4 regions of the Peribacillus sedimenti genome follow, and region 4 is predicted to be linked to each of the others. Evidence: riboswitches for the same ligand, from Rfam matches in the RefSeq annotation. Region 4 holds a riboswitch; each other region holds the start of a gene.
What was found. Region 4 has a riboswitch for cyclic di-GMP ahead of V1500_RS22905 (hypothetical protein). Riboswitches for the same ligand answer to the same signal wherever they lie in the genome.
Positions count from the first base shown of each region.

Region 1: linked by a shared signal. The riboswitch ahead of V1500_RS01135 (hypothetical protein) and the one ahead of V1500_RS22905 (hypothetical protein) in region 4 are both predicted to bind cyclic di-GMP.
Region 2: linked by a shared signal. The riboswitch ahead of V1500_RS02465 (EAL domain-containing protein) and the one ahead of V1500_RS22905 (hypothetical protein) in region 4 are both predicted to bind cyclic di-GMP.
Region 3: linked by a shared signal. The riboswitch ahead of V1500_RS03370 (methyl-accepting chemotaxis protein) and the one ahead of V1500_RS22905 (hypothetical protein) in region 4 are both predicted to bind cyclic di-GMP.

Region 1 is NZ_CP143547.1:201,339-209,243, forward strand. Features, by position in the region: gene V1500_RS01125 (hypothetical protein) at 122-1,300, opposite strand; gene V1500_RS01130 (hypothetical protein) at 1,352-2,287, opposite strand; cyclic di-GMP riboswitch class I at 2,524-2,607, shown strand; gene V1500_RS01135 (hypothetical protein) at 2,626-3,420, shown strand; gene chrA (chromate efflux transporter) at 3,478-4,671, opposite strand; gene V1500_RS01145 (TVP38/TMEM64 family protein) at 4,664-5,236, opposite strand; gene V1500_RS01150 (S8 family peptidase) at 5,361-6,809, opposite strand; gene V1500_RS01155 (DedA family protein) at 7,003-7,611, opposite strand; gene V1500_RS01160 (hypothetical protein) at 7,749-7,901, shown strand.
Region 2 is NZ_CP143547.1:461,431-469,335, reverse strand. Features, by position in the region: gene V1500_RS02485 (diacylglycerol kinase) at 1-216, opposite strand, end outside; gene V1500_RS02480 (ABC transporter substrate-binding protein) at 686-1,996, shown strand; gene V1500_RS02475 (carbohydrate ABC transporter permease) at 2,173-3,198, shown strand; gene V1500_RS02470 (carbohydrate ABC transporter permease) at 3,195-4,058, shown strand; gene V1500_RS02465 (EAL domain-containing protein) at 4,117-6,522, opposite strand; cyclic di-GMP riboswitch class I at 6,640-6,724, opposite strand; gene V1500_RS02460 (FRG domain-containing protein) at 7,133-7,905, shown strand, end outside.
Region 3 is NZ_CP143547.1:650,484-658,388, reverse strand. Features, by position in the region: gene V1500_RS03385 (site-2 protease family protein) at 1-694, shown strand, start outside; gene V1500_RS03380 (CBO0543 family protein) at 1,033-1,605, shown strand; gene V1500_RS03375 (DnaD domain protein) at 1,861-2,139, opposite strand; gene V1500_RS03370 (methyl-accepting chemotaxis protein) at 2,203-3,888, opposite strand; cyclic di-GMP riboswitch class I at 4,022-4,117, opposite strand; gene ligD (non-homologous end-joining DNA ligase) at 4,270-5,169, opposite strand; gene ligD (non-homologous end-joining DNA ligase) at 5,272-6,213, shown strand; gene V1500_RS03355 (DUF2533 family protein) at 6,318-6,572, shown strand; gene fdhA (formaldehyde dehydrogenase, glutathione-independent) at 6,779-7,905, opposite strand, start outside.
Region 4 is NZ_CP143547.1:4,656,399-4,664,303, reverse strand. Features, by position in the region: gene V1500_RS22925 (CDP-glycerol glycerophosphotransferase family protein) at 1-1,431, shown strand, start outside; partial or broken gene V1500_RS22920 (CDP-glycerol glycerophosphotransferase family protein) at 1,809-3,029, shown strand; gene V1500_RS22915 (ABC transporter permease) at 3,034-3,843, shown strand; gene tagH (teichoic acids export ABC transporter ATP-binding subunit TagH) at 3,859-4,656, shown strand; cyclic di-GMP riboswitch class I at 4,799-4,883, shown strand; gene V1500_RS22905 (hypothetical protein) at 5,086-5,295, shown strand; gene V1500_RS22900 (glucosaminidase domain-containing protein) at 5,437-7,905, opposite strand, start outside.

The sequences.
Region 1 (7,905 bases), 660 kb from region 4:
GCGGTGCGGCTAATATGGATACGATTGAAAAAACAAGACCCCTTATTCGGACGAGGCATGAATTTGCCAGGAACCGAAAAGGGGTTGTTTTAGACTAAGCCCGAGGATATTCCCAGTTCAATTATTTTTGGGCTTCTGTCACTGTAACTTCTGCTTTTGTATCTGCAGCTGCCTGCACAGCAGAATTTTTTGAAGCGTGCACCTTTGCGTTTGCACTTGCATTTAGGGAAGCATGAGAATGTGCTTTGTTTATGAAAGATTTGTTTTCTTTTGCAGCTTCCTTTACAGCATCTGTTTCTTCAGTTGCTTTGTCCGCGTCTTCTTTAACAGTTTCTGTTTCTTCAGTTGCTTGATCAGCATCTTCTTTTGCATCTTCCGTTTTGTCAGTGACTAATTCAGTATCCTTACTCATTAGGCCTGCAATTTGTTGTTTTAACGTTGCGAGTGCTTCTTTCACAGTGTTTTGGAAAGACTTCACTGCATCTTTGACAGCATTTTTAACGCCGCTGTTTTCAAAGGTCTCTTCTGTTTTCACATCGTCGGCTTCTTTAACTGCCTCTGCTTTATCTTCTTCTTTTTCAGCTGTCTCTTCTTTTTCAACAGCATTTTCTTTATTTGCTGTCTCTTCTTTTTCAACAGCCTCTTCTTTATTTGCTGTTTCTTCAGCTGCTTCAGAAGCCTCTTCTTTTACACTGCTATCTTTTGTTTCGGTTACAACCTCAGTTTCTTCTTGTTCTGTGTTCTCTTCATTTTTTGCAGTCTCCTCTTTTACAGGAGTTGCATGAACAGCAGATTGTGGTGCTGCGTGCTTTTTCGCTGTGGCACTCGCGTGTGCTGCAGCTTGAGAATTCGCTTTGTTTGCAGCCGATTTATTTTCTTTTGCTTTTGGTTCCATTGATCCCTCAACCACTGGTGGTGTAGTTGTTTCTTCAGCTTTAGGTTTAGCAGTTTCAACCTTTTTTGCTGGTTTTACTTTCACGGCTTTTACAGGTTTAACTGTTTCTTTAGCTGGTTTTACCTTGGCAGGTTTTGGAGAAGCTGGTTTATGTACCGCTGAGTTTTCAGCTGCTTTTGACTTAGCAGTTTCAGATGCATGAAGTGATGATTGCGCTTTTACTGTCTTGTCACCAGAAGCCTTTACTTTTGCAGAAGCTTTTTCATTTACTGCTTTTTCGACTTTTACTTCCTGGTCATTCTTTGCAGCCTCACTGATTTGTGCCCCAGCGAAAAACCCTGCAGATAGAACTCCTGCCAATACCACAGATTTAACAGCCTTTTTACGATTAACGTTGTTTTTCATTATAAATTCGCTCCTTTTATCTTATCCTTGGTATGTGTTAAAAAATATAAGTTAAAAGACAAGGAGCGTTTGTGGCGGCTTTGACGGCGGCGCATTTGTCCATTGGTTACTAAATTCCTGAAACCTTGAATTATGTAACTGGTTGAATCCCAGTATTAATTGCTGATCCCATTTGAACACTTTATCCGTGAATAGCAGTTTACCAGGTTCGAACTTTTTTCGTTCCTTGGAAGATGATGCTGTATTGTGATTGGTTTGGCCTGTATTAATGGCCTTTGTGCTGCCGGGAATCTCTTTGTCAGCTGGTTTCCCCTTACCAGCTCCCGGCTGGAACTGTGTAGATACTAGCTTTTTTACATAATGAGGTTTGCTTTGTTTCCTGTATGTTTTGTTAGTAACTGCTTCGGAAACTGAGTCAGGCAGCTGGGAGCTCACACGAACATGTTCCCTGCTCTCTAAAGGCTTGGTAAGCTTTTTTGGAGTGTTGCGCTCTCTGCTTTTCTGGACAGAGTTGACGGCACTGATTTTTTTGGTCTGTGCCTCCACGATAGGCGGGTTTGTTTTTTCCTGAGCCTTAGGTGTGTGAACTTTCGGTTGAGGTCCACTAGTATTAGATTTGTGTGTGGTTGCCTTTTTTATTTGTTTGCCTTTAGGCGGCAGAATTTTTTTCTGTTTGGTGCTGCTATCCACCTGAGCTTTGCTGCCTTGAGCTGGTTTAGCTGGATTTTTCGCAGCGCTTTTTTTTAAGTCCATTAGGGTTGGCTGAACCTTTTCTTTCATTTTTTGTTGCTTGTTATTGGAAAATGATTTGGGTTCTTTGCCGGCTGGAACAGGTATATCAGCCTTTTTTGCCTTTTCAGTGACCTGTTCAGCTTGTACATCCTTTGGAAGAGGTTTTTCACCAGGCTTAGCAGCAAATGCTAGATTGGGAAGCAGTATCGCTCCGCCTATTAATATTGCTGATAATATGAATTGCCGGAAGTGCATTTCATCCACCTCCTTTCAAAAAAAGTTCAATGGCTTTAACAAATAATTCTTATCTTTTTGTGATTATTTGGCCGTTTAACAAATAAATAAATCAATGTGCCTAGTTTAGAAATACAAATTGTTTGCGTAAAAGGTTTTCATAGCCTACATTCATGGGTAAAAATGGCTGATTATGTCCTTTGACGTCATATAACTGTAAAAAATCATCTCTAACCGACAATATTTTTGGTATAATATTCATATAAAGGTACAACCAGGGAAACCTGGTGTCACAAAGCTATCGGGGCTAAGGAGAATATCTATGCCAGCCAGCTGCCGTTACCAAGGAGGAGCAGGTAATGAAAACAAATAAGTTTTCAAAAGTATTAACAGGTATTGTAGCTTCATCGTTAATTTTCAGTTCAGCTTCTATAGCGAATGCCAAAGGGCCGGAAAAGGGCAAACCTGAGCATAAGCAGCGCGTTGCTGAAGCACCCAAAGATTCAACAACTGTAGAAAAGGGTAAGTCTCAGCACAAGCAGGAAGTCGCAGAAGCATATAAACCACAGCCGGTGAAAGATAAAGGCAAGCCATCTGTATCAACTAAGAAAGAAACTCAGAAGAAAGTGGTTATTCGTTCAAAAGTCGGAAAATCACTTGAGAAGCAAGTCCTTTCATCTCAATCAGCAATTAATGGAATCTCAAAATCAATCAATACACATTTTGCTGTTCAGAAAGACGGATACACAGATAAGAAATTAAGCAAGAGCACAGCAAATTCTAGATATAATAGCTTCAGAGGAAAGCTTAACGCCGAACTGAATAAGCTTAAGGCAAAGAAAAAGCAGCTTGAAGGATATAAGAAGAAATACAAGTCATCCGCGGCGGAAATAGATGCATTAATTGCAGAAGTGAATCAACTTGAGACATTGATCAAAGGTGAATTAGAACGATTAAAAACACTGGTAGCAGAAGTTACTGCCCCTAAGAAGGAAACAACAAAGCCGAAGGAAGAGGATGGGTCAACTTCAATTCCAGGGGATAACACTACTTCACCAGGCGGAGCCACAACACCAGCTGATTCAACTACCGCACCTTCGCCAGAACCGGTTCCACCAGCACAGCCTGCTGACTCAGAAGTACGGGCAACCTAAGTTATTAATCAACATATAAATCAAAGGGAATCCAGCAGCTGGATTCCCCTTTTGTTATTAAAAAGCAGCCAATACTGCACCCCCTATAGCGCCTAAAACCACGATTACCCAAGGCGGCATTTCCCAATATGCAAGCAGACTGTACAGCACGGCGGCAAACACAAAATCAGAGGCATTGAAGACGGAACTTTTCCAAATGGGGTCATAAAAGGCGGCAATCAGTATACCGACCACTCCTGCATTGACCCCGAGAACAGCACCTCTTATTTTTGGATTGTTTCGCAAGCTATTCCAAAAAGGAAGGGTACCTAAAATCAGAAGGAATGCAGGGAGAAAGATGGCCGCCGTCGCAAGTAAAGCCCCTTTCCATCCATCTATTACCGCTCCTATATAGGAAGCGAATGTAAATAAAGGGCCGGGCATCGCCTGAGTCGCTCCATATCCTGCAAGAAAGGCTTCTTTATCAAGCCAGCCAGACGGAACAAATTCCTTTTCAAGCAAGGGAAGCACCACATGGCCACCTCCAAAAACCAGCGAACCAGATCGATAGAAGCTATCGAACATTGCTAGCCACTTAACATCTGTCATCTTATTTGCGATTGGCAGAAGGATGAGCAAGGCGAAAAAAAGTATCAGGCATATCGACGCAAAACGGCGTGATAAAGGAAAATCCTTTTCATTTAGATCAGTGCTCTGTTGATGCTTATACAAGATAAAACCTGCCAATCCTGCAGCTGCGATCACCAGCACCTGAGCAAGGGTGTTTTGCCATAACAGTACGCAAGCGAGAGCAGCTAATGCCATTGCTTTTCTAGGCAGGTCTGGCGTAAGGTTTTTGGCCATGCCGACTATAGCATGGGCAACCACAGCTACAGCGACCAGTTTTAAACCATGAATCCAGCCAGATTGTCCCAGCTCTGTTCCTTGGGAAATCAAAGCGAAAATGGTGAGGGCAATCACGGAAGGGAGGGTGAAGCCGATGAAAGCCAGCAGCCCTCCCAATAACCCGCCCCTGTATACGCCGATGCCAATTCCGACCTGGCTGCTGGCCGGGCCCGGCAGAAATTGAGCTAACGCTACTAAATCCGCATACTTATCCTCTGCAATCCACTTTCTTTTCCGGACATACTCTTCATGAAAATATCCCAGATGAGCTATAGGACCGCCAAATGAGGTCAGTCCAAGACGAGTTGACACAAGAAGGATTTTTAATAGTGTTTTCAAGTCTTTTGCTGATTTGGTTTTATTCATTTTTGCCTCCCCGGTAATGCCGCTTGCTTTTTTTTCTGAAAGTCATAATAGCTAAGATAAATACGGATATTAAAGCAAACATAAGCTGGCCTTGCCAATTCCAGTTTAGGACTTGCATCACAGAATAGGATTCAATCAGCAGAGCGGGTATTTTGCCAATGGTACTGGCCAATGCAAATGAGAGGATATGAATTTTGCTCCATGATCCTGCCAAAGTAACTAGTCCCGAAGGAATGAATGGAAAAATTCTTAAAGCTATAATCAGGAAAAATGCTTCCATTCCATCGGCATCTTTCAATTTGGTTAGGAGCTTATTCTTTGTTGTGAAGCTTTTCATATGTTTTAGCCCAGCTCTATATATGTAAAAGCTTATGATGGAACCAAGTGATTCACCTGCGGCAGAAATCAGAACTCCCTGCCCAAAACCAAAAAATGAAATATTCGCAGCTGTGAGGAACACACTTGGAATTACCCCTGAAATGCTGATGATTATATTCAGGCCAATGCTGAGAAGAAGGGCCAGCGGACCCCATTCAGCGAGCCACTCCATTACTATTTCTTTCATAGGACCACCTGTCAAACTCGTTTACTTTTACGATAATTCATTTAATTGGAACGGTCAAATTCTTGCGGGAAATGCTTTTGTCAATAAAAAAAGCAATGGTTAATACCATTGCTTCGCGGATAGTCTACTTCAAAGTATAGACAGTGCTGGCACTGCTGGTTTCATAACCGGACAATGCTGTTGCCGTGCGGATTGTATATAAGCCTTTTTGAGAGCGTTTCGAGGTGTAAATGGCGAACTGGAGAATACCTTTATTGTTGGTCACTCTCTGGTATTCCGCTACCTTTCCGTTTGGAAAAGTTACCGAAAGATCTACAAAGGCATTGTGCAATTTATTGCCGGCTCCGTCTGTCACAGCAACCGTCACATCTACGCGCTCCCTTGCATAATACACCTTTTTATTGGTTTTTAAGGCAGTCAGGGTTTTTTTGGGCAGTGGTTCGGCATTGATAGCCTGAACAGCTATATGAGCCTGAACCAACCCATATCCAAAAAGGCTGTCCCTTCCCGGTGTACCCAAATCCAGGGCGTAATTTTTTAGTTTTTCTCTTATTGCAATGTTGGTGGCTGCAGGGTTTGCTTCTTTCAGTAATGCCAGGGCACCGGCTGCGAAGGGTGCAGCCATTGAAGTACCGCTTGCCCTTGCATATGAGCCATTTAGGAAAGTGCTGACAATATTTACTCCAGGTGCAGCAACCTCAATGGAATCCCCGCTAGATGAAAAAATTCCCCTGTTATTATATTCATCTGTTGCAGAGACAGCTATAGCAGAAGGGAATTTTGCAGGATAATCTACAGTATCACCTGAACCATCAGCGGTTCCGTCATTTCCAGCAGCCGCCACTACCAAAATTCCTTGATTATAGGCTCTATCAACCGCATCAGCTAAGGCATAGGAAGGAGTGGGAATCCCCAGGCTCAGATTAATGATGTCCATCTTGTTTTGAATGGACCAGTCTATACCGGCGATGATATCGGAAAGGTACCCTGACCCTCTGCCATCCAACGCTTTTACTGCATATAAACTTGCGTCGGGAGCGACCCCGACAGTACCGATTGTATTGTTTTTGGCTCCTATAATACCCGCCACATGTGTACCATGGCCATTATCATCAGCATAAGAGCTCGTATATGACACCACGGATGTTCCACCGGATAGGGCTAAATCAGGATGATTGGCAATTCCGGTATCTATAACCGAAACTTTGACTCCCTTGCCAGTCAATGAGGTTTTCCAGGCCGAGGCTGCCTGGATTTTATGTGTGCCCCAATCCATATATTGCGATTTTACTTGGACTCTAATGTCCTTTTCTATTGAAAGTACGTCAGGATCCTTTCGTAATTGTTTAATAGAAGTCTGTGATGCATTAATGGTAAGGGCTTTAATATGTTTAAATTGTTTTTTTACTTTCGCATTTGCCTTCTTAATTGCGTTCTGATCTGTTTTATCCTTAAAAACAACGATCACTCTTTCGGATGAGACAGAAGAAGCATTTACAGAAGCTGCGGCTAAATCAGGAACAACCGGAAGCAAGAGGGTCAACGACAGTAGCAATGAAGAAATTTTACGCAAAATACACAACCTCCAATAATAATGTCCATGAAATAGGGCTACAAAAATAATAAACTATTAATTTTAATTATTGATATTATCGGCACAAGAAAGTAATAGATTAGGCTACCTCACAAATCTTTGCTGAAATTTCATAAAAAAAAAGCCTCTGAATTGAGGCTTCTTTCTTAAGAGATATTATGATTTCAACCTTTTAAGCTTGTTTTTTCTTTCTAAAGAATAAGATGGCGAATATAATAATCCCAATTGCAATTAAGATATATGCAATATTGGAATAAATATCCATAAAGTGCGTGATCTTTTCCCAGTTTTCGCCCAGAGCTGCACCTACTGATACCAGGATAATATTCCAAATTAATGTTCCGATAGCAGTAAATAGCAGAAATAAAGGAAATTTCATATTGGACATTCCCGCAGGAATCGAAATAAGGCTTCTGATTAACGGGATCATCCGGCAAAAAAGAACCGTCCAATAGCCATATTTATCAAACCATGCGTCTGCTTTTCGAATATCGTCTTTGGTAATGCGAAGAATATGTCCCCAACGGTCCACTATTTTTTCCAGCCGTTCCACATCCAATAGGAGTCCGATTCCATATAAAATAACTGCGCCAAGAATTGAACCCGCAGTTGCCGCTGCAATTACTCCTGCTATACTCATGTCTGAATAAGTGGTCATGAATCCTCCAAACGGAAGGATCACCTCAGAAGGTATAGGGGGGAACACATTTTCCAATGCAATAATCAAAAAGATACCCAAGTATCCAAACTGTTCCATGAAATCCGTAATCCAGCTTTGCATAATAGACCTCCAGCATTCATTCGTGCCTGTATGTTTGTGTGGGAAATGGTATACAGGATATCCAAACACATCTTATGTATAACATAAGTGGCGATGCTGTTCAATAATATGTATTGATATAAAGGGGTTCAGAGGAGTTGGATGTACGGGGATTTTTAGCTTTTTATGCAATGTGGCGGCATTTACGTGGCTTAGGGAATGAGAAGTCAGTCAAAAACCCTGCTGCAGATGAAAAAGGATCGCAATTTAATCATGAGGCAGCAAACGCAAGGAAATGGTTTACCCGTTAAAGGA
Region 2 (7,905 bases), 920 kb from region 4:
TTCATATATCGTCCCATCGCCGCCTGCTGCTATAACGACTTCATAACCCCGTTCAATCGCAATCCTTGCCGCCCGGGTTGCATCCCCCTCACAGGTGGTAGCGTGGCAAGAGGCTTCATAACCTGCCAGTTCCAGCCGCTCCAGCACCTCTGGCAGGTGTTTTTTGATGGCCTCCCGCCCGGAAGTCGGATTGTAAATCAATCTTGCTCTTTTCATTATCCCATCATCCTATTAAGTAGAATATCCAATATTTTCATGTTACCCACTTTTCGTCCGAAAATCAAACCCGTCCATCTGTTGGTATTCGCACCAAAGCACGGATTTCCAATTGTATGTACCTGTAAATCACCTATATATCTTACTCTGTCGCCCCTTTGATTAGCAAATATAATTGCCACATAATAGATATTTTCACTTAATAAAAAATATGACCAAAAATTCATACATTTCAAATACGTGCTACAGACCTATTTAACGAGAAAAAAAAGCATCACTAATAAGACTAAATCCCTATCAAATATATAAAAATATTATGTTCATATGCGTGATTAATTAGCCTTTAACTGCCAATAGTGTAATGGACCTTGTTTTTTGGATAATAATTACAGGTTTTACTTCTCTATAAGCGTGGTAAATAGCCTTTGTGCATTTATATCAAAATAATTTTAGTGGGGGTAAAAGAAAAATGAAGAAAGGCTTGCGTGCTTCTCTTGTGCTTATGATGCTGTTCAGCTTGATTTTATCCGCCTGTTCAGGCGGCACTGGCGGCGGAAATGCGGCAGAAGCTGATACAAAAACAAAGGACGGCAAAGTAGTTGTGAATTTTTGGAGCTTCTGGGGCTCCGAAACAAGAAGGCCTGTTATTGAAAAAATGATTAAGGACTTTAATAATTCCCAAGATGAAATCGAAGTTAAACATACTTTCGTTCCATGGGGAGATATTTGGACGAAGAACCTTGCATCTGTAGCTGCAGGCAATCCGGCCGATGTAATTGTGGGTGATATCAATACAGTTGACCACCGCGCAAAGAACAAACAATCTGAGGATTTATCCAAATATATTGATGAAAGTATTAAAGATCAGTTATACCCTAACCTTTGGGATTCAGTCGCATATAATGGGAAATTCTACGGAGTCCCATTTACAACTGACACCCGCCTGCTATTTTACAACAAGGATGCTTATAAAGAAGCAGGTCTAGACCCGAACAAACCGCCAAGAACATGGGCTGAGTTGGAAGAACACGCAAAAAAGCTTGATATCAAAAAAGGAAATAAATATGAACGAGTTGGCTTCTATCCTACCTGGGGCAGTTTTGGAGCACCAAGCTGGATGGCGAACGCGGACGGCGGCAAGGGCTTTTTTGAAGGAGAAGAAATGCATATTGCCACACCTAGAAAGACCGAAGCTCTGAAATGGTTAGCCGACTACAGAAAACGGATTGGCGAAAAGAATGTCCAAGCCTTTGAAGCTGAATTTGGCAGCGGCCAAACCAACCCATTCATTTCCGGTAAAGTGGCAATTTGGGCTGATGTAGGAACATTCTATACACAGATTCGTGATTCAAAAACAGATATGGACTTTGGTGTCGCACCGATTCCGGCATTTAAAGAAGGAGAACGCAACTGGAATGATGGCGGCGGATTTGTCCTTGAAGTGCCAAAAGGTGCAAAACACCCTAAAGAAGCAGCCAAGTTTATCGAATACATGGCTGGCGAAAAGGCTCAGAAGTACTGGGCTATGAAAAACTATGACAACGTTGCGAATATCAAGGCCGCTGACAGTGTCATCAATGACCTTACAGGCAAAGAAAAACAAGTATATCAGCAATCAGTTAAAAATCTTGAAGATACAAGGCTTCATCCGGTTCCAATCAGTTATCCGGATTACCCAAGTCTGGTAAATCCACAGATTGATGCAGCCCTTCAAGGCAAGATCTCTCCGGATAAGGCTTTAAAGAAAGCTGAAGACGATGTAAAGAAATCAAAGAAATAAAGATATGTAACTAGGCCGTCGGTGTTATCGATTGATAGCACCGAACGGCCCCTTCTATATGAATGGAGTTTTATTTTTACACAGAAACTAGGCATTTTTGCCTAGACACAAAGATATTTGGGAAATGGGAAGCAGCGGAGGCTCCAGCTTTCTAGAAAACAGAGAGGAGCAAGACCATGAAAAGCACTGTGTTAAAAAATGAGTTAAAGCAAGAAGCAGCATTTACCGATGCTGTGTCCACAAAACAACAACCGACGACCATCACTGCAGCCCCCAATGTAAAGAATGCCGCCACAACCAAAAGTAAACGGAGCCGCAAGGAAAATCTTATGGGCTACCTTTTCATTTCTCCCTGGCTGATCGGCCTTATATTCCTGACAGCCGGTCCATTATTATTCTCTTTATTTGTCAGCTTTACAGACTACAATATTACGTCCCAAATGAATTTTGTAGGAATCAAGAATTATAAGCATATGTTTACCGTTGACCAGTTATTCTGGACTTCCTTATGGAACACTTTATATTTTGTCATTTTTTCTGTACCGTTGACCACGGCCGGAGCTGTATTTGTAGCTGTTCTCCTGCATCAAAGGATTCCTGGGATGAAAATCTTCAGGACCATCTATTATTTGCCTGCAGTACTTTCAGGTGTTGCGGTTTACTTTCTTTGGATGCAGCTGTTAAGCCCGGCAAGCGGTTTAGTAAATACAGCACTTGCATGGTTTGGCATTGAAGGCCCTTCTTGGCTGTTTGATCCAGAATGGACAAAGCCGGCATTAATACTTATGAAGCTTTGGAGCGTCGGAGGCGGAATGCTGCTCTATTTGGCAAGGCTTCAGGGTATCTCAAACGCCCTCTATGAAGCAGCAGACCTGGACGGGGCAAATGTATTCCAGAAGTTCTTCCATATCACGCTGCCAATGCTTACACCAATCATCTTCTTTGACATCATAACAAGTACCATTGGTGCATTCCAGATTTTCCAGGAAGCCTATGTCATGACTCAAAACGGAGACGGCGGACCGTCAAACTCCCTATTATTCTATAATCTGCATATGTGGAATAACGCGTTTGAAGTATTCAACATGGGATATGCATCTGCCATGGCATGGTTCCTTTTCATTATCATTCTGATTTTGACAGTATTTAATATGAAGTTCAGTAAAAAATGGGTGCATTACGATGGAGGTGACGGAAAGTGAACAACCAGGTAAAATTCTATCAAACCATGAAATTCCGGAGGCTGGCCAAAAACTCCATTGTTCTCACCGCTTTGATACTGGGCAGCATTGTGCTATTAATGCCCCTTTTGTGGATGGTGTCCACCTCTTTGAAAACACCGGCGGAAATCATGCAGCATCCGCCTACCTTGCTGCCCGAGTCCTTCCACTTGTCTAACTATATTGAGGCATGGAAAACCGGACCATTCACTCGCTGGGGTTTAAATTCATTACTTATAGCCGTGTTTGTCACCATTGGGAATGTACTCGTCAATTCATTCATAGCCTATGGTTTTGCCAAAATTAATTTCAAATACAAAAACAAACTGTTTGTCCTTGTTCTTTCAACAATGCTTATACCGGGGTTTGTAACAATGATCCCGCAGTATATGGTGTTCTCAAAGCTTCACTGGATCAATACGTATTATCCGTTAATTGTGCCTGCCTTCCTGGGAAGTGCATTCTTCATATTCCTGCTTCGCCAATTCATGCTCACGATTCCGAATGAATACAGTGAAGCTGCCATCATGGACGGGGCAAGCCATTTTCGAATCTGGTGGCATATCATGCTGCCGCTGACAAAACCGGCCCTTGTCACAGTAGCGGTATTATCGTTTGTTGGTTCCTGGAACGATCTCTTAGGGCCGCTCCTCTACCTCAACGATGAAAGCCTTTATACACTGCAAGTTGGGTTGCAGACATTCAAAGGCAGCGTCCAGGTTCAATGGCATTACCTAATGGCAATGAGTGTCATGGTTCTGTTGCCTACACTGATTCTGTTCTTTATCTTCCAAAGATTCTTTATTGAAGGATCCAATATCTCTTCCGGCACGAAGGGATAAGTGCTCAAAAAGCATTGGCTGCACTGGCCAATGCTTTTTGCTTTTTTAATATGAAAAACTAAGCTTCTACCAGAGAAGTCTGTGAAGCGTTTAGAAATGTTTCAATTTCTTCAGCAGGCTGAGATCGTGCGAACAGATATCCCTGGGCAAAATCACAATTCCTCGACTTGAGATATTCTCTCTGTTCCTCGGTTTCCACACCTTCTGCCACGACCTTAAATTGAAGGCTGTGGCCAACGGAAATAATTGCTTTGACAATGGAAGAATCTGAAGTTCCGCTGCCCAGATCCCTGACAAAGGTTTTGTCAATTTTGATAAAATCAACAGGAAGCTGTTTCAGGTAGCTTAACGAAGAATATCCCGTACCAAAGTCATCGAGGGACAAAAATACCCCAAACGTTTTTAGCTCCTTCAGCTTGCTCACAGTGCTCTCGATATCATGAATAGCCACATTTTCTGTAATTTCAAGATTCAGCCAGCCGGGTTCGAGACCGCTTGCCGTAATGATTTTTTTTACTGAGCCAATAAACCGCCTTTCCATAAACTGCCTCGGAGAAATATTAACCGAAACGTGTATCGGTTCAAATCCTTCCTCCTGCCATTTTTTCGCCTGGCGGCACGCTTCAGAAAGCACCCACTCACCAATTGGAACGATGAGGCCAGTCTCTTCAGCTAAAGGAATAAATTCAGCCGGGGATATGACTCCTTGATCGGGACGGTTCCATCTGATTAAAGCTTCAAGCCCCTTTAAACTATTTGTTTTCAGATCTATGATTGGCTGGTAATACAGCTCGAATTCCCCATGCTCGAGGGCTCTTCTCAACTTGGCCTCCATGAGCGCCTGGCCCGCATTCTTTTCGCTCATTTCCTTCATATAAAATTTATACATATTCTTGCCGGCAGCCTTTGCCTGATACATCGCCGTGTCCGCATTCAGGATCAGTTCATCTACATCTGCCCCATCCTCAGGGAACATACTGATCCCGATACTCGGTGTGATATATACCTCCTGCTGGGCTATGCTGAACGGCTGGGACAAGGCCTTTAGAATGCTCTTCGCCACTTCCGATACATGTGTACGCGATAAACCTGGCAGATATATGATAAATTCATCGCCACCCTGTCTTGAAACAGTATCTTTCCCTTCCACACAAGCAGAGAGCCGCTCTGCAACCTGCTGAAGCAGGAGATCCCCAAAGCTATGCCCAAAGGTATCATTAATAACCTTAAACCTGTCTAAATCTAGAAACAGGATGGCCAGGGAAAAATCGAACTGACTTGCCTGCTGTAATACTTTAGCCAGATTCGAATGAAAATAATGGCGGTTTGGCAGTCCAGTCAGGAAATCATGGTATGCCATGTAGTTAATTTTTTCTTCAGCCTGCTTCCGGAACGTGACATCACTAATATAAGCGGCATAGTTGCTTTTTCCTTCAATTTTAGTAATCGTAAATTCTATCGGAAAAGTTTCCTTAGCCTGAAAATACCCCTTGGCAGGGAGTCTTTCTCCTATGTATCGATCAAATTCCAATATGCCAGTGCCTTGTTCAGCGTCGCCCGTTCCAGGAATTTGGATTAGATTGGCCAGCTGTTCACCGATCAATTTCTTCCGCTTGATCCCAAAGGTTACTTCCCCGGCAGAATTAGCTTCGAGAATGATTCCATTTGAATCTATGATAAAGACACAATCCGGTGTCGATTCCAATATGGCCATATTAAATGCCACTTGTTCACTGTACTTTCCATCCAGAAACATACTTCGTATAAGGACCAGCGATAGAATCACCATCACCGAAATAGCTATGGACAGGCCCAGCAACGAATTATTGATAATCAAGGAGGATGTATGATTGCTGTGAAGGGATGAATCATGAAAAATAGCGGCTGACATGCCCAGGTAATGCATGGCCACCACTCCCAATGCCATCACAAGGCTCCCTGCAGCTTTTTGCCTGTCCCACCCGGCACTCACTTTATCACGGAAATAGAAGCTTAGATAAATCGCCAGTATGGAGGAAGCAAATCCCGTAGCCACGGATAAAACTAAAGGTTGGGTACGGTATGTGATATCCACTCCTTCCATCGCTTCCATTCCTGTATAGTGCAGCCCTATAACCCCAAGCCCCATTACAAATCCTCCAAGGCATATTTGCTGTAAAAATACTTGAGGCTGACTGGCTATAATGAGGCATAGGAAGGAACAAACGATACCTATGATCAATGATACCCATAGCAGAGGAATGCTGTAGGTGATGTGGCCAGTCCGATGCGCAGCAAGCATGGCAACAAAATGCATTGCCCAGATACCAAGGCCCATTGAGAGCGCACCGCTGACAAGGCAATAGAACCTGGAGGCACCCTTTGTCTGGCTCACCCTTTTTGTAAGATTAAACGAAGCAAAAGAAGCCATCCAAGCAATGATAAACGAAAACACTACTAAAATAATATTATAGTCTCTCAACATGCGCTTCACCTCTGCATAGTAGTAAACCATTAAAACTATGCCGTTATTGCCCAATAAATAAGGCTATCCCCATAAATGAAGATAGCCACTTTACCGAATATCACTATTGCACAATGAAACGGTAACCCAGCCGTCGTAGTCATCTGACCTTAGACCTGTGGCTTTGCGTCCCCACCTTTCGATGAGTTTGCCTTTTTCGTAATGATGAATTGTTTAAATATTACCATTAACATCCAACTGTGTAAATAATTATTCCTATATTTTACTATTTCAATTTGATTCTTTTGTCACAATAAGACAGCCGTTGTGGTCAGATCAAAGGGTAAAAATCCCTATCACAAATAAATCAATCTCTAATAAGACCAAAACTGTTATGTACATTAAGCCCTTTCTTTCCTAATCTTTATTTTACTTTATAAAAAAGTTTCAAGGCGGGGTACAGCGGGAAAACTTTGATACAGGCTTGCTCGCTGCGCAGCCTTTTTCTATTCCTGCCATAGTTAAACTCTACAAGGTCCAGTTTTTTATTTCTTTATAATGATTGTGATGCATATCCTTATAGAAAGTCCAAACCCCATGAATAGAAAATAACAGCGAAAGAGGGTGATGCATGGTGAAGTCATTGGACAATGGCACACTTGTGGCAGAAAGCTGGCTGGATCTTCAACAAGAGCTCTTTAACTTTCCGGCACATCCCATCCATGGACGCTATCGCTCCCCCTTTGCCTATCGGGGTGTCGATAGCGCAGCATTCAAACTGGCGACCAGCCTGATGAGAATTGAAAACACAGGAATGGAATCCCACCTGCTCCGTAACTTCAATAAATATTCACGGTCCGTGTTAAAAGATAAACACAACGACTGGGAGCTGCTGGCCGTCGCGCAGCATTACGGCCTGCCGACACGCCTCCTTGACTGGTCCTTCTCTCCCTATGTGGCCATGCATTTTGCGACATCCGATATAACCAGATATCGGGAAGACGGGGCAATCTGGTGCCTGGACATCATCAAGGTCCATCAACTATTGCCTCCTATTTTCAAAAAAGCATTGAGCAACGAGGAATCACATATTTTTACTGTTGATATGCTGAAAGACGTCTGCCCCGATTTAAAATGCTTTGATGCAAAAAAGGGAGAAGATGACGACTTTGTCATCTGCCTGGAGCCTCCCTCCATGGAGGAACGTATCGTCAACCAATATGCCCTATTCACAGTGATGACAAATCCAGTCCGAAGGCTTGATGAATGGCTCCACCATTATCCGGATCTTTATAAAAAAATCATCATTCCCGCCTCCCTCAAGTTAGAGGTCAGAGATAAGCTTGACCAGGCCAATATTAACGAGCGAATGATTTATCCAGGCCTGCAGGGTGTCAGTGCCTG
Region 3 (7,905 bases), 1.1 Mb from region 4:
GTTACTGGTAATTACTCTGGGATCTTTCCTAAACCTATTTAACCTGGCCCCTATCCATCCCATGGACGGCGGCAGGATTGTCGGGGTCATATCAACAAAGATCTGGTTAGCGGGAATCATTGGGATGATCATATATATGTTTCTAAATCCCAACCCGGTGCTGTTCATATTTTTGTTGTTTGGTATATCCACATGGTGGAAGGAATTGAGGAAAAAGGTGCGGCAAAACAAAAGACTAATCGCCCTTGAACAATATCGCTTCGCAATCCAGCAATATGATATGTATGCAGCATCTACGGAGGAAGAACGTATCAGGATTCATAATCTGTGGCAATGGGAATTGAGGCAAACGTCACAAAAACTAGCAAATTCCCAAGCATGGCATTTTCCTTTCATCGGAGATAAAAAACGGTACGAGCATGAGCTGCTAGAAACCAAAAGGGAAGTGCTTAGCCGTTTGCTTTTTGCAGGTATTCATATCTATGATGACTACGGAATTAAGGAAAGAGGCGATTTCGAGAAGAAGATCCATGAAGAAGAATCTCAACTGGAAAAAGAAGAGAACTATTACAAAGCAACCAACAAAACGAGGATCATATGGGCGATTCTCTACATCGCACTCGCCTTGTTCCTCATCGCCTGCAGCATGCATTACGGGGAACTGATGACATCCTATCAAGACATGCTTCCCTAATATCAAACAAAGAGGACTCCCTGCTTGCAGGGAGTTTTTTTATTTTCCCAAACCTCCTTGTCGATTTATTCAGAGGTTCAATTGTTCCTTAAGCTTTAAAGACTTTCCTTCCCTCTGACCCTCTTCATTTTTAAAGGTATTACAATTATTCATGGATATCTCTTCATCGCCTATAATTAATGCCTGAAATCAATTTACAGGGCTGGCAGGACTTCCTACAGGGGATATTTTTTAAAAGAGTCAGCATTTTATATGGTTTATTGATTAAGCTCCTCACATGTATAAGGGGAAGTCGTTTGGGAAATATAACCTCTATACTACTCAAGAGGGGAGCATATATGGAACACACTCAGCGAACTGAACTTAACGATATTGAAAACTTACAATTGAAAGTATCCGATTCTTGGTCAGATTATTGGAGTCAGTATTCAGATTTTGGAACATGGCAATTTTGGATCAATCTTGCATTTTTGATTATTCCTTTGATCGTCCTGTACATTTTTATGGATAAGAGAAAGGCCCTGCTTCTAGGGTTCTTTGGTTTCAATGTACACGTGTGGTTTACGTACATAGATACATATGGAGGTACAAGGGCCTTATGGTATTATCCATATAAACTTCTGCCTGTACTGCCGATCAGTTTCGCATTGGACGTATCGCTTGTGCCTGTTTCTTATATGCTTCTATACCAATGGGCACTGAATAATAAGAAGAATTATTATCTATTCATGCTGATATTGAGCGCACTGTTTTCTTTTGTATTGAAACCATTGCTTATATCCTTGGACCTGTTTGAATTGAACAGAGGCGCGAATTACTTTCATCTGTTTTTAGGCTATGTGGCCGTGGGAATCGTCTCAAAATTAATCACGAATCTTTTCCTGTACTTCGAACATAAAGCAAAACAATAAAAAAACACACTCCATCGAAGTGTGTTTTTATTGTTTTCAGCTCGCAGCCTGGTTCCGAACAGTTCGGAACCTTTCGAATATGTTCCGAGTGTTTCGGAAGGGAATTCCGCGCTTCCATTATACGTGTTGCTCAAAGATGGCAGGGTCGGGCAAACAAGAAGAGTCTCTGTCATTCCATCTCTTTTCTCAGCTGGATTCGTTCATAGCTGCCGAGGCCATAGCGGCGCAGCAGGAGACTTTTAGTATCCTTATCTATCAACACATTGCCTGTTCCACCAACTGGACGTTATGTTGTTGCCATTGTGCAGCAATTTGTTCAATATGTTGGCCATTCAATTGGCCATTGCTGATCACTAACGAATACTGAAGCAAAACATTAATGATTGGGTCAGGAAATTCGCTTTCTCTTTTGATGGCCTGGATCAATGTAAGCTGTTCAGAGTTAAGTTCTCTTCCCCCGAGCGCCAAAGACAGCATTTGCTCAGGTGCTATATCCTCAAAAAATCCCTTAATTAATTCAACCGTTTCCTTCATATATGACCCCACCTAATCATTGAACAACCACAGACAAATCTTATCTTTTGTTTGCGGACGGTATTACACCTTAAACTTATTTACCAGCTGTTGAAGATCCTGAGCCATTTGGCTCAATGTCTCAGCAGATGAAGACACTTCCTCCATGGATGCAGTTTGTTCTTCCGCAGAAGCTGCGACATTTTGGGTATTCCCTGCAGATTGTTCTGCTATTTGCGCTATGCCCTCCATCATTTCTACCATTCCGAGGGACTGCTTGTTCACTTCTTCAACAATGGAAGACACTTCCTGTGCTTCTACCGTCACCTGTTCAATCGATGCTAAAATATCATTAAAGGCCGTGCCCGTTTCATGAACCAGCTGTATGCCTCCGTTCACCACTTCATTTCCATTCGTCATGGATTGAACTGCTTTGGCTGCCTCTGTTTGTACCTCCTGGATCAGATTTCGAATGTTACCTGCAGCTTTGCTGGACTGCTCGGCTAATTTCCGCACTTCATCCGCTACTACTGCAAATCCCTTGCCATGATCACCAGCACGTGCTGCTTCGATCGCTGCATTTAATGCTAATAAGTTTGTCTGTTCGGCAATCTGTGTGATGAAGTCGACAATCTGGCCGATTTCTTCAGATTTTTTTCCTACCGCATTTACAACCTCTGAAGTCGAGCTCACCGATTGATGGATAAGATTAATCTGTTCCACTGTTTGCGAGACCACTCCATGTCCCATAATTGCCTTGTCATTGGCAGCCGCGGTCAAAGCGGCAACTGCCTGCATAGAGGAAGAAGCCTTGTTCATTCCACTGGATATTCCACTTACAGTGTGATGCAGTTCTCTGGCATTTTCGACCTGTTTGTTCGAGCCAACCGCAACCTCCTGAATGGCAGCTGATATTAGCTCCGTTGCTTTGCTCGTCTGTTCGGAACTTGCCGACAATTCCTCAGATGTCACTGAAACCTGATCCGCATTCGCCCCTACCTGGCCAATTAAAGCACGAAGATTTTCATTCATTTGATTAAAGGAATGAGCCAGGTTCGCAATTTCATCTTTGCTTTTAACCTTGATATTCTGCTGGGTCAGGTCGCCTTCAGAAATCTTTTTTGCCGCCTGTTCCAGCGACAGAATTGGCCTGTTTATCATTCTTGTTATCACATAACCAATCAGGACAGCCAGGAAGAACGCAGCAATGCTTAAAATCAGAACAGTGTTCCGAGCGGCGTCTGACCTATTGGAAGCTGCACCGCTTCCTTCTTCCATGTTCTTCCTTAAGTCATGTTCGATGCCATCTGCTATATTCCTGATGTTTTGGGCCAATGGAATTGCCTTCTCCGTTGCAACAATGGTAGCTTTGTGTTGATCTGAACCCATCAAGATAATCACTTGATCAGAAGCAGTTTTAAATTGTTTATTTAATTCTTCAAGCTCTTTAAGCTGATCCTTGACCGCCTGCGGCTGAACCATCTCATCGATGACATTTACTTTTTGATTGACCTCTCTAACAGCATCAGATAAGATACCGGAGGCTGCCTGTTGACGCAGCATCACGCCGTTTAAAGCTGCTATCTCCCTGGAAGCTGCAATCTGCAAATCCTTTGTATCTGTTAAGATGACCGCCCGGCGATTTACAAGGTCTGAATAGGTATCATCCACTTTTTGTAGATTATAGTATGCAACAAAGCTGATTAACCCAAGAATAATGGCGATAATTAAAAATCCGCCCATCAATTTTTTCCCAATTGTCATCTTCATTTTTCTCATCCCTTATGTAAAATTATAATCGTGATGCTTTATAAATAATAAATTCTTCTCCTTCCCCTTTTGGTCCGACTGAACGCAAAAAAAAAGCTATTTCCAGTAAGTGGAATAGCCGGATTTTGGGCTATTCGGCAGCCTGGCAATCATAGTCCAAAATACACATTTGAACGACAGACCCATGGCTTTGCGTCCCCATCTTTCGATGAGTTTGCCTTTATCGGATAGTTTGTTGGTTAATTATACCTATTAAATGTAAAATCATTCTATATTAATAATTATTATTAAGTCAATGGATAAACTCTTTACTTTCTACATTTTTAAATCATTTCCACAACAAAGAAAGCTGCTTCATACAGTGTGTCTGAAACAAGCCACTCATGCTTGATTTTTATTGATGAATGACAAAATATCCTCCAAGCTCTGTTCACGCTTCTCAGTTGTGACAGGGGCAAACAAATTTCCCTTCTCTTGGATTCTGCGTTTTATATTGAGAATGGTAAAATCCGTTGGCCTGAAGCCCTCTTCCACCTCTCCCCATGTCACCGGTGCAGCAATTGTTGCTTTAGGCTTTGCTCTTACGGAGTAAACAGCCGGCATCGTCCGGCCTTTCCAAAGCTGTAAATAATCGAAATACAGCTTATTTCCCCTTTTTTCTACCACACGTTCCAACGTCAATTTTCCCGGCATTTTTTCCTGAAAATATTCGGCAATGAATGTGTTAATCTGTCGCGTTTCCTCAAATGTGTAATCAGCAGAAATCGGTACGAAAATTTGCATGCCTGTCGATCCGGAAGTCCGGGGTATGGATATCAGGTTGAGTGAATCTAATAGTGCTTTCAGTGCAAGAGCTACCTCAAGAACGAGGTCAAAGCTATTATTCTCCGATGGATCAAGGTCAAAAACCAGCTCGAGCGGGAAATTTTCTTTCGTATATCGGTCAAATGGGACGTGGAACTCTAAAGCTCCATAGTTGGCGGCCCAAACTAAGGTTGCTGGGTCATTAAGCAGAATTCTTTGTTTTTCTTTATACATCGCACAGTTTACCCACTCCGGAGCACTCGCGGGCAGGGAACGTTTTTCAATTTTCTTCCCGTTTATTCCATGCGGGTAAAGCCAGATCATAAGTAATCTGTCTTTTGTATGAGGAATTAGATAGGGAGAGATGTCCAACAAATAATTTATGTAATCTAGCTTACTCAGTCCAGCTTCAGGCCATATAACTTCGCCAGGTTTGAATATTTCAATCGGTCTTCCTTCAACATTAATTTTTTCCATACTGTTTTTTACCCTCCTCTTATCAATATTTTCGATAGATTATGCCAAAACTATGTAAAATTTGGCGTATTTGCCAATACGAAAGCATTGGAGGTCTTCGATTTGGAACCAATTTTCCCAATGGAGCCGGAAAGCAGTGTCACCATACCCGGAGGTGAGGGCTGGGTTGCACAAATAAAGTGGGACGGGGTAAGAGTGCTAACTTACTCTGACGATGAGCGTGTCCGTCTTTTCAACCGAAAGAAAAACGAGCGAACCATGCATTATCCCGAGATAACGAATGTTCAGAGCTATTGCAAACAATCGTCAGTGATATTGGATGGAGAAGTCATCTCATTAGGCGAGAATGGAAAACCTGCCTTTCATGAAGTAATGAAAAGGGATGGAATCAGGAGGCTTGATCGGGTGAAGCTTGTGGCAGAAAGTGTGCCGATTGTCTACATGATATTCGATGTCCTTTATCTTAATGGCAATTGGCTGAACACTCGGCCTTTTAGGGAACGTAATAATATTCTTTCAGAAATCATTACTCCGAATGACCATATTCAGCTTGTACCTTCTGTCTGTGAGGCAGGCGCACTGTTTCATGCGATTAAAGAACAGGGCATGGAGGGCATCGTTATGAAACGGAACGATTCACCTTATGTTATCGGGAAAAAGAAGGACTATTGGGTTAAGGTTAAAAATTACCGGGACATCATTGCTGTGATTGGCGGTTTTACATTACGCCATAATATAGTGAGCGCCATTTTACTGGGGCTTTATGATGAAAAAGGAAAGCTGCAATATGTAGGGCACACAGGGACTGGAAAGATGACGGACCAGGAATGGAGGGAACTGGCTGAGCTTTTAAAACCAATGGTTATTAGGGAGCACCCTTTTGCCAAAAAGCCAGAAAGGCATGGCGATTATTATTGGGTGCGTCCTGAAATGACGGTCAAAGTCAAATTTGCAGAGTGGACAGAGGGGGGAGCTATGCGCCAGCCAAGCATTGAGGGTTTCATTCAAATTTCTCCCCATGAATGCAGGTTGATAAGGGGCTGAAGACAGCTCAAGTTTTGTAGAAATATTTTATGTACTTAACGCGGCTACAATATATTGGTATGATGGTACATATCCATTTTTTGAAATATTAGGAGTGACAATACATGAGTGTACATAAAGACCTGGCACAGCATGCTGCTAACCAGAACAAAATTTATAATCAATTTCAAGCCCTCGACCAGGAACGTGAACGCTATATAGAAGAAGCTGTTTCCCTTTGCCAGAAGGGGCTTCCCTTCACTACGGACAAAATTAACGCCGTTACGGATAAAATGAACCGTTTGCCTGAATTGCGCATCACTGAAAAACGAAAGTTCGTGACAGCCGAAATGATTCAGGAATATGTAAAAACCGTATAATATAGGCAGGAACAGTAAGTACAAATGAATGTATTTACTGTTTTTTTATGGATGGAAGGTCCATTTATTCTAGTTTGAGGGTGCACTCTGCGTGTTATGACGGTTGCTAAAGGTTGGCGGGTTTCAAATTCTTTAATGCGATGTCTCCTCAACAAAAAGAAGCTGCCCCCAGGCAGCTCCTCATCACTATTCTTCTATTTAAACTATTAGCTTCTTACCAGGTTGTGCGGGTCGATTACAAATTTCTTGGATGCACCGTTGTCAAACTCAGCATAGCCGCTCGGAGCGTCATCAAGAGAGATTAATGTAGCATTAACCGCTTTGGCGATTTGCGCCCTGCCACTTAGAATCGCAGACATTAAATAGCGGTGATATCTCATGACTGGTGTCTGGCCGGTAACAAATGTATGAGCCTTTGCCCAGCCTAGTCCAAGGCGGATTTTCAATGTACCATGCTTTGCATCGTCATCCACAGCACCAGGATCGCCAGTTACATACAATCCAGGAATTCCAAGGCGGCCGCCCGCTCTTGTAACATCCATGATGGAATTCAATACAGTAGCAGGAGATTCGCCAGCATTCTTTCCATGGCCGTGTGCTTCAAAACCAACACAGTCGACTGCACAATCCACTTCAGGAGCACCTAAAATCTGGTCAATTTGTTCCCCTAGATTTGGATGATCCTTTAAGTTTACCGTCTCGCATCCAAAACTTCTTGCCTGCTGCAAACGCTCTTCAATCAGGTCACCGACAATAACTGTAGCGGCTCCCAAAAGCTGGGCAGAGTGGGCAGCAGCCAATCCTACAGGTCCAGCACCGGCAATATAAACCGTAGAGCCAGGTTTTACGCCGGCACTCACAGCTCCATGGAAGCCTGTCGGGAATATATCAGACAGCATGGTCAAATCCAGGATTTTTTCCATGGCTTTGTCTTTATCCGGGAATTTCAGAAGCTGGAAATCAGCATATGGTACCATTACATATTCGGATTGTCCTCCGACCCAGCCGCCCATGTCAACATATCCATAAGCAGAGCCGGCACGATCCGGATTTACATTCTCACATACATGGGTGTTCTGCTCCTTACAGCTGCGGCAGCGTCCGCAAGCAATATTGAATGGAACGGATACCAAATCACCCTTTTTGATGAATTCGACATCACTTCCCACTTCAATAACTTCTCCCGTGATCTCATGGCCTAAAACCAATCCGCTCGGAGCGGTTGTACGCCCCCGTACCATGTGCTGGTCACTTCCGCAGATATTAGTAGTAACAACCTTTAAGATGACTCCATGATTACATTTTCTTCCTACGTTTAGCGGGTTTACACCCG
Region 4 (7,905 bases):
GGAAAACGCCCATCCCATTTGAACCTGGACAGGGACCTTCCGGGACGGATTGCTTATGAACTGGAAAGTGTGCTGTCCTTGACCGAGCATTACAGTAAAAACGGTTTTGTGATGGAGGACGAGTTTGCAAGAAGAGCGAACAAGTTCGTAAAGCATCGGGACGAAGGAGCAAATGACCGGATCTACCGGGTAATCAAAGAAGCTAATCTTGATAAGAGCCTTGCTAAAAAAATTGGCGAAAACAGCTATTATCAGGCATTTTTCCGCCGTTTCCGCCGTTCCAAATACTACTTCCCAATCATGAAGATCGCCTATAAGATCATGATGCGGACAGTAAAGGTGGACAAGGAGTTGATCCTTTTTGAAAGCGGCGTTGGAAAGCAATATGCTGACAGTCCACGTGTCATCTTTGAAGAAATCGTGAACAGGAATGTGGACATCAAGAAGGTTTGGGTCTATAACGATCCTCTGCCTGTAAAGGACAGCCGGACCAAGCAAATACAAAGATTGAGCCCGCAATATTACTACTATTTAGCCAAGGCGGGCTACTGGGTGAACAACCAGAACTTCCCTACCTATCTGGATAAAAGGAAAGAGACAACCTACATCCAGACCTGGCATGGAACCCCTCTGAAGAAAATGCTCTTTGATATTGAAAATATCCAGGGCAGGGATGAGGGATATCTGGAACGTGTCCACCAAGCTACAAAAACCTGGGATTACCTGATATCGCCGAGCCCATATGCAACAAATGCATTTCGGAGTGCTTTCCGCTATGACGGTGAAATTCTCGAAGTGGGTTATCCGCGAAACGACCTCTTTTTCAAGGAGGAAGCAAAGGAGATTGCCGAGACGGTCCAGGCGCGTCTTGGAATACCAGCTGGTAAAAAAGTAATTCTATATGCACCTACCTTCCGGGATAACCAGACTTCGAAAAACAATAAATTTGTGTTCGAGCTGAACTTTGACCTGGAGAAGATGAAGGAGGCATTGGGAGATGAGTACATCTTGCTCCTAAGGATGCACGTGGTGGTAAGCAATAAGCTGCGCATTCCGGAAGAATACAGGGATTTTGTCATGAATGTTTCCAGCTATCCGGATATTCAGGAGCTTTATCTGATCAGTGACATTCTTATGACGGACTACTCTTCGGTCATGTTTGACTTTGCGAACACGAACCGCCCGATTCTGTACTTCACCTATGATTTGGAGGATTACCGCGATAATATCCGGGGCTTCTATTTCGACTTTGAAAGGGAAGCACCGGGTCCTTTCTTGATGGATACCGATGATATCATAAACGCTGTCCAGAATATTAATGGAGTACAAAAGCTATATGCACAGAAATACGCGGACTTTAGACAGAAATTCAATGGACTTGAAGATGGAAGAGCCGCCGAGCGAGTCATAGAGCACGTCTTAAAAAAGTAAATGATGAAGGATCTTTGATATATATCAGAGGTCCTTTATTTGCAATATCGCTGTGTTTTGATGAAAATTGCGAAAAAGAGCCTCGTCCCCAGGAGTGTTTGCTGTAATAAACGGGTAGATAGTCTTGGAAGCAGGCAGATGAACAGCGGAGAGGTCCGCCTAACCTGATTGGATGTGGGGACTTTGACGGAAAAGACCTCAGTCTAGCCCGTAAGAATCAAAACAGCCTAGCAGCTCAGTTCATATATTTCCAAATCCGCTTGCGATTGTTTTATGTTACTATAAACGATATATGCGTTCTATTCGACAAACAGATTTAATTCAAGCAGGGCTGAAATCAGAAACTCAACTGAGGGAATTAGCATGAAGCTCTTTTAAAGGATGAGAAATTAATGAAGTATCTTTCAAAGATAAAAAGAATTGGTAAAGGACTCTTTACCAGGATATATCAAAAGGCATTCAGCATTATGGCAAAGCTGCCACAGGACAGAGAATTGATCATATTCGAGAGTTTCCTTGGCAAGCAGTACAGCTGCAATCCGCGGGCCATCTATGAATATTTAAAGGAGCATCATCCAAATTACAAGATGTACTGGAGTGTTGATAAAAGGCATACGGCCATCTTCGAAAAGGAGGGTATTCCCTTCCTTAAGCGGTTCTCCATCCCCTGGTTGTTAAAGATGACTAGGGCAGGGTACTGGGTGACGAACAGCCGGATGCCTCTCTGGATCCCAAAACCGAAGGCTACAGTCTATTTACAGACCTGGCATGGAACTCCCCTCAAGAAGCTTGCGGCTGACATGAAGGAAGTCCATATGCCCGGGACGACAACGGAGAAATATAAGCGGAACTTCCATTCGGAGTCGAGCAAGTGGGATTATCTGATTTCTCCTAATGCGTATTCAACCGAAATATTCACAAGGGCATTTGCGGTAGAACCGGAGCGGATCATCGAAACGGGTTACCCAAGAAATGATTTTCTTTACAATGGAAATAATAGTGGTACAATACATTCGGTGAAGGATAAATTGGAAATTCCTCTGGGGAAAAAGGTGATATTATATGCACCGACTTGGAGGGATGACGAGTTCCATGGTGTGGGCAGATACAAGTTCAACCTAAAGCTCGAGCTGGCAGAAATGCGGGATAAGCTGGGCGATGATTATGTCATTCTTTTAAGGCTCCACTATCTTATTTCGGAAAATCTTGATTTGTCCGTTTATGAAGGATTCGCCTATAATGTTTCCAATTACGCTGATATCAGCCATCTGTATCTTATTTCAGACTTCCTGATCACCGATTATTCATCCGTGTTTTTCGATTATGCCAACTTAAAACGGCCGATGCTGTTTTTCGTCTATGATATTGATAGGTACCGTGATAAACTAAGAGGTTTTTATTTTGATTTCGAACATGTTGCACCTGGACCTCTTGTGAAGACAACAGACGCTGTAATAGCTGAGATTAAAAGGTTTGAGGAGCAGGGTATGGCTGTGCACCCGGCCTTTGAGGAATTTCATCAGAAGTTTTGCGGCCTGGAGGATGGGAATGCCTCCCGTCGCGTAGTAGAAAAAGTGTTTTCAGGAAGGTCTGTGTAATAGTATGAAGTCTGCTTTAACCGTGATAAAAGAACATATAAAAAATTTTTATCTGATCAGGCGTCTCTCGGCTTACGAGATGAAGGCCACCAACAGTAGCAATTATTTAGGCATACTGTGGGAAATCATCAACCCGATGATTCAAATTTCAATCTATTGGCTTGTTTTTGGCTTTCTTATGTTTAACGAAGGAAGGGAAGTGCAGGGCCTTCCATTCTTCCCCTGGCTGCTTGCCGGTATTGTGGTCTGGTTCTTTGTGAACCCGGCAACTACCCAGGCATCCAAATCGATTTATTCGAGGCTTGGCATGGTGTCAAAGATGAGCTTTCCGATGAGCGTCATCCCGACATATGTCATCTTCGCTCGTTTGTACCAGCATTTGATGCTACTGGGAATCGCCATTGTCATTTTGGCCTTCATTGGCTACCTGCCTAGTATGTATATCATCCAGCTGCCATATTTTATCATTGCAGCTGTGGTTCTGCTAATATCTTTTTCACTCATCGTGTCAACCCTCGCAACCATTGTAAGGGATGTGCAGATGCTGGTTACGTCATTTGTAAGGATCCTGTTTTACCTGACTCCAATCCTCTGGTTTCATGAGGACCTGCCACAGTGGATCATGACGATTATGAAGGCCAACCCTTTATTCTATATAGTCCAGGGCTATCGAGCATCGCTAGTGAACGGGTCATGGTATATCATCGAAAATTGGGAGTACACTTTATATTTCTGGGGAGCAGTGATTGTCCTTTTCTTAATCGGCTCTTCCCTACATGTGAAATTCAGGGACCGATTTGCAGATTTCATGTAAATGGAAGTGAATATTTTGGAAAAATCAGTCGTCGTAAAAAACGTTACGAAGCGATATAAACTATATAATAAAACATCTGAGAAATTATTGGACCTCATCCTGCCGAAAAACTACGGAGAGGATTTCTATGCCATTAGAAATGTCAGCTTTGAAGCAGAAAAGGGCGATGTCATCGGCTTTGTTGGTGTCAATGGCTCAGGGAAGTCAACCCTCTCCAACATCATCGCCGGAATTGTCCCTCCGACAGACGGCAATGTGCAGATCGATGGCAAGACTGCCCTGATTGCTGTGGCAGCCGGGCTGAATAACCAGCTTACAGGACGCGAAAACATCGAGCTCAAAATGCTGATGATGGGCTTCGACAAGAATCAGATCAAGGAACTGGAGCCGGAGATCATTGAGTTTTCCGAGCTTGGAAAGTTCATTGACCAGCCTGTCAAATCCTATTCCAGCGGGATGAAATCAAGGCTGGGTTTCTCCATCTCAGTGCATATCGACCCGGACGTTCTGATTATTGATGAAGCGCTGTCCGTTGGCGACAAGGCCTTTGCGGAAAAATGCCTTGATAAAATGAATGAGTTCAAAGCACGTGGAAAGACTATGTTCTTCGTCAGCCATTCCCTTGGCCAAATGAAGCAATTTTGTCAAAAGGCCCTGTGGATCGAGCATGGCGAGGTAAAGGCATATGGCCCCATTGAAGAGGTCATGCCGAAATATGAGAAGTTCTTGAAGGAATACAAGGCGATGTCCAAAGCCGAACAGAAGAAATTTCGCGAGGATGCAACAAAAAGGCGGAGCATGGCAAAGGCATAAACATAGAGAACAAGAGCCCCGGGTGTTATAACCAGGGTTTTTTTCTGTTGTCATTTGGTCCTTTTTTACTATTTTTAGACTGGTTTACCAGAATGTTGTCGAAAGCTGTTGAAAAATTCATACTAAAGTTTTATGATTAAAGCAATTGAAAAGGCAAACCTATTGAAAAATAGGGACGCAAAGCCACGAGTCTAAGGTCTGAGTACTACGATAGTCGGGTTGCCACACAGTACGGAATCGCACCTGGGAAGCATATTTTCATTTGCTCTTTCAGTCCGCCTGCCTTTTTTGGTGGACTTTTCCTTTTGGCGTTTGGTATGGGGAAAATTGGGTAAATGGGTAGACATATGGCGAAAAGTAGGTTGGTTCTTGCCTCTAATCGGTGTTCGGATGACTCAAAAATCATAAAGAAAGGTGGGCCTACAGGAATTGACTGTATTATTTGGAAGTGTGGAATATTTTGAGAGAGAAATTTTAAGCTACCTTGAGAAAAATGGCGAAGAAATAAAGGAAGCGAGCATATCTGAAGCATATTCAACCCTGGAGCACGAGCTGATGTATGACTTTGTATGCGATGAATTCCTTAGGAAAGCATGCCTGCAAAACCTTTCATATGCTTGTGAGAAAATAGCTTCATGATGGAAGAACCCTGTTATCGGAAAACAGGGTTTTTGCTTTTTATAAGGATGAAGCTAATATAGGAAAACATCCTCTTTGTTAGACAACTACTATCTTTGCTTGAAAAAAGCGTGCCCGATGTTTAAGGCACGCTTCGTTATATTAAAGGTAATACGTCGGTAAATCGAACACAAGTGTATAACGCGATAATTGATTATACATGCTGACGATTCGATCGGTCTGTTTTACAGCCCAGCCTACATCCGAAGCATATTGGTGGTTGGCATATCCGTATCGCTCCATGCCATCGGGATTCCATCGCATCTTGTACAATGTGTTTTGACCCTTGCTGATATAGTTGTCGGCCACGAATTTTGCTCCGCCTTCAATCGCTTTTTCAACAGAGGTCCAGCCCTGCTCATAAGCAAATTGGGATCCTCCGCCCAGTGGGTCCGAATCGATTGCACCGATGCCGTAAACGTTATAGACGGTTACGCCATTAACCGCAACTCCATTGGCTAGACGGCTTAATCCGTTTCCAGTCTCGAGAAGAGAGTGACTCACCAAGTAAATTTCATTGACTCCATACTCTTTCGCTGCAGTGATATAAGAGGATCCCTTGCCCTCTAGTACACCTTTTCCTGCGAGAATCTTATTGTTCAGCTCATCCTGGTCTGTGCCTGCATAGGAGGATAGGACAAGGAACTGATAGTAGGCTGTCGATGTCTGTGCAAAATTGGCAGGATTCAGGTAATGTTCCACCTCTGACCTTGGTGCTGTACTCCATGATCCTGAGGAGTCAGTCTGCGGGTTGACCTTCATTTGCATATCTGCTGCCTCTTCAAGTGACAGGCCGTAATCAGTTGATTCCCTGACGAAGTTTATGTCATCTTCCAGCACTTTTATATCACCTGCCTTGATATATCCCCTGGTCGCCTTGCCATTTATATAAATATTCGTTTCATACCAGTCTGACGTTAGCGGCCAAAACTTTAGGATGACGCCTTTTTTATAGTTTCTTAGAATGTTGGAATTTCCTGTTGCCTTACTGTAGATGGAAACAGGCTCCTTCATCGTGAGCCCTTCCAGATTCTGAACCGGTGAAATTGTGTTTTCGACATCGCTTTTCCTGATATAGCAGGTAGTCGCTTTGCCATTGATATACACGGTAGACTGATACCAGCCGGAGGTAAAAGTCTTATAGGATAAAACCGAACCCTGCGCATAAGATTTCAAATCAGTGGAGGAAGCAGACGCACGGGAATACACATACGTTTTGGCATAGCGGGTAACACCTCGTAAGGACTGCTGCTCTGATACAGCATTTTCCACATCACTTTTTCTGAGGTAGCAGGTGGTCGCCTTGCCGTTGATATAGACGGTGGATTGATACCATCCTGAAGTAAAAGTCTTATATGACAAAATGCTACCCTGGACATAGGACTTTAATGCCCTGGATGAGGTGGAAGCTCTGGAATATACATTCAGTTTGCTGTATTTAACGATTCCTTTCACCCATTTCTGAGGAGAAACCGTATTTTCCACACCGCTTTTTTTTATGTAGACGACTGTCGCCTTACCCTTTATATATACGCTTGATTGATACCACGTGGATGAAAAAGTCTTGTATTTTAATAGAGTACCCTGCGGATAGGTTTTTAACACCTTACCGGCAGTGGAAGCCCTGTTATAAACATTCATTGTCGTATTTAAGGAGATTCCGTTTAACCACTGTTGGGGTGTGATCGTGTTTTCGACATCACTCTTCCTTATATAGCATATGGCAGCGACTCCATTGATATAGACGGTAGATTGATACCAGCCAGAAATGAAAGTTTTATATTTCACTACTGTACCCTGTAGATAGCTCTTTAAAGGTTTGGAGGTAATAGAAGCCTTTGAATACACATTCATGATGGCGGGCAGTGTAACACCCGTCATCCATACCTGGGGAGCGACTGTGTTTTCAACATCTGTTTTCTTTATAAATCCTGCTGTTGCTTTGCCGTTGATATAAACTGTACACCTATACCAGCTGGTGGTGAAGGACTGATATTTCAGCAGCGTGCCTTGCGCATAACTTTTTAGGACTCTTGATTCCTCATTCGTCTGTGCATAAATATTTGTCGGGCCTTTCAGGGCAATCCCTGTCATAAGCTCGGTTTCTGCACCTTCTTCAGCAGCAGCTTCGACTTCTGTGCCGGTGGACTGTGTGGATGTAATGCCGGAAGCTTGAATGTCGGCTGATTCTGTTTCTGTGCTATTTGCATCCTCTGTGCTCGCTGCAGTTCCAGTATGATCAGTACCTGCACTGTTTAATGTTTGATCACTGCTGCCTGTCTCTGCAGTACTGCTAATGGAAGCTCTTGAAGCTTTAGGGATAGCAGCAGAACTTTCTGAAGTTTCAGTAGAATTGTCAGCGGGTTCAGCATTTTGCTGAGGTGTAGATCCTTCAGAGACCGCAGTGTCCGAATCTGCTGTCGGAAGCTCGGAATCCGTATTTGCTGTGTCTTCCGCATTCACGATAAACTTGTTCTCTACATAGCCAGTATGCTCTACTGGTTCTGATAACTCCAGGTAGCTTACATATGTAAATGAAGCACCTTTTTCTAATACTGTAATTTCTGACCC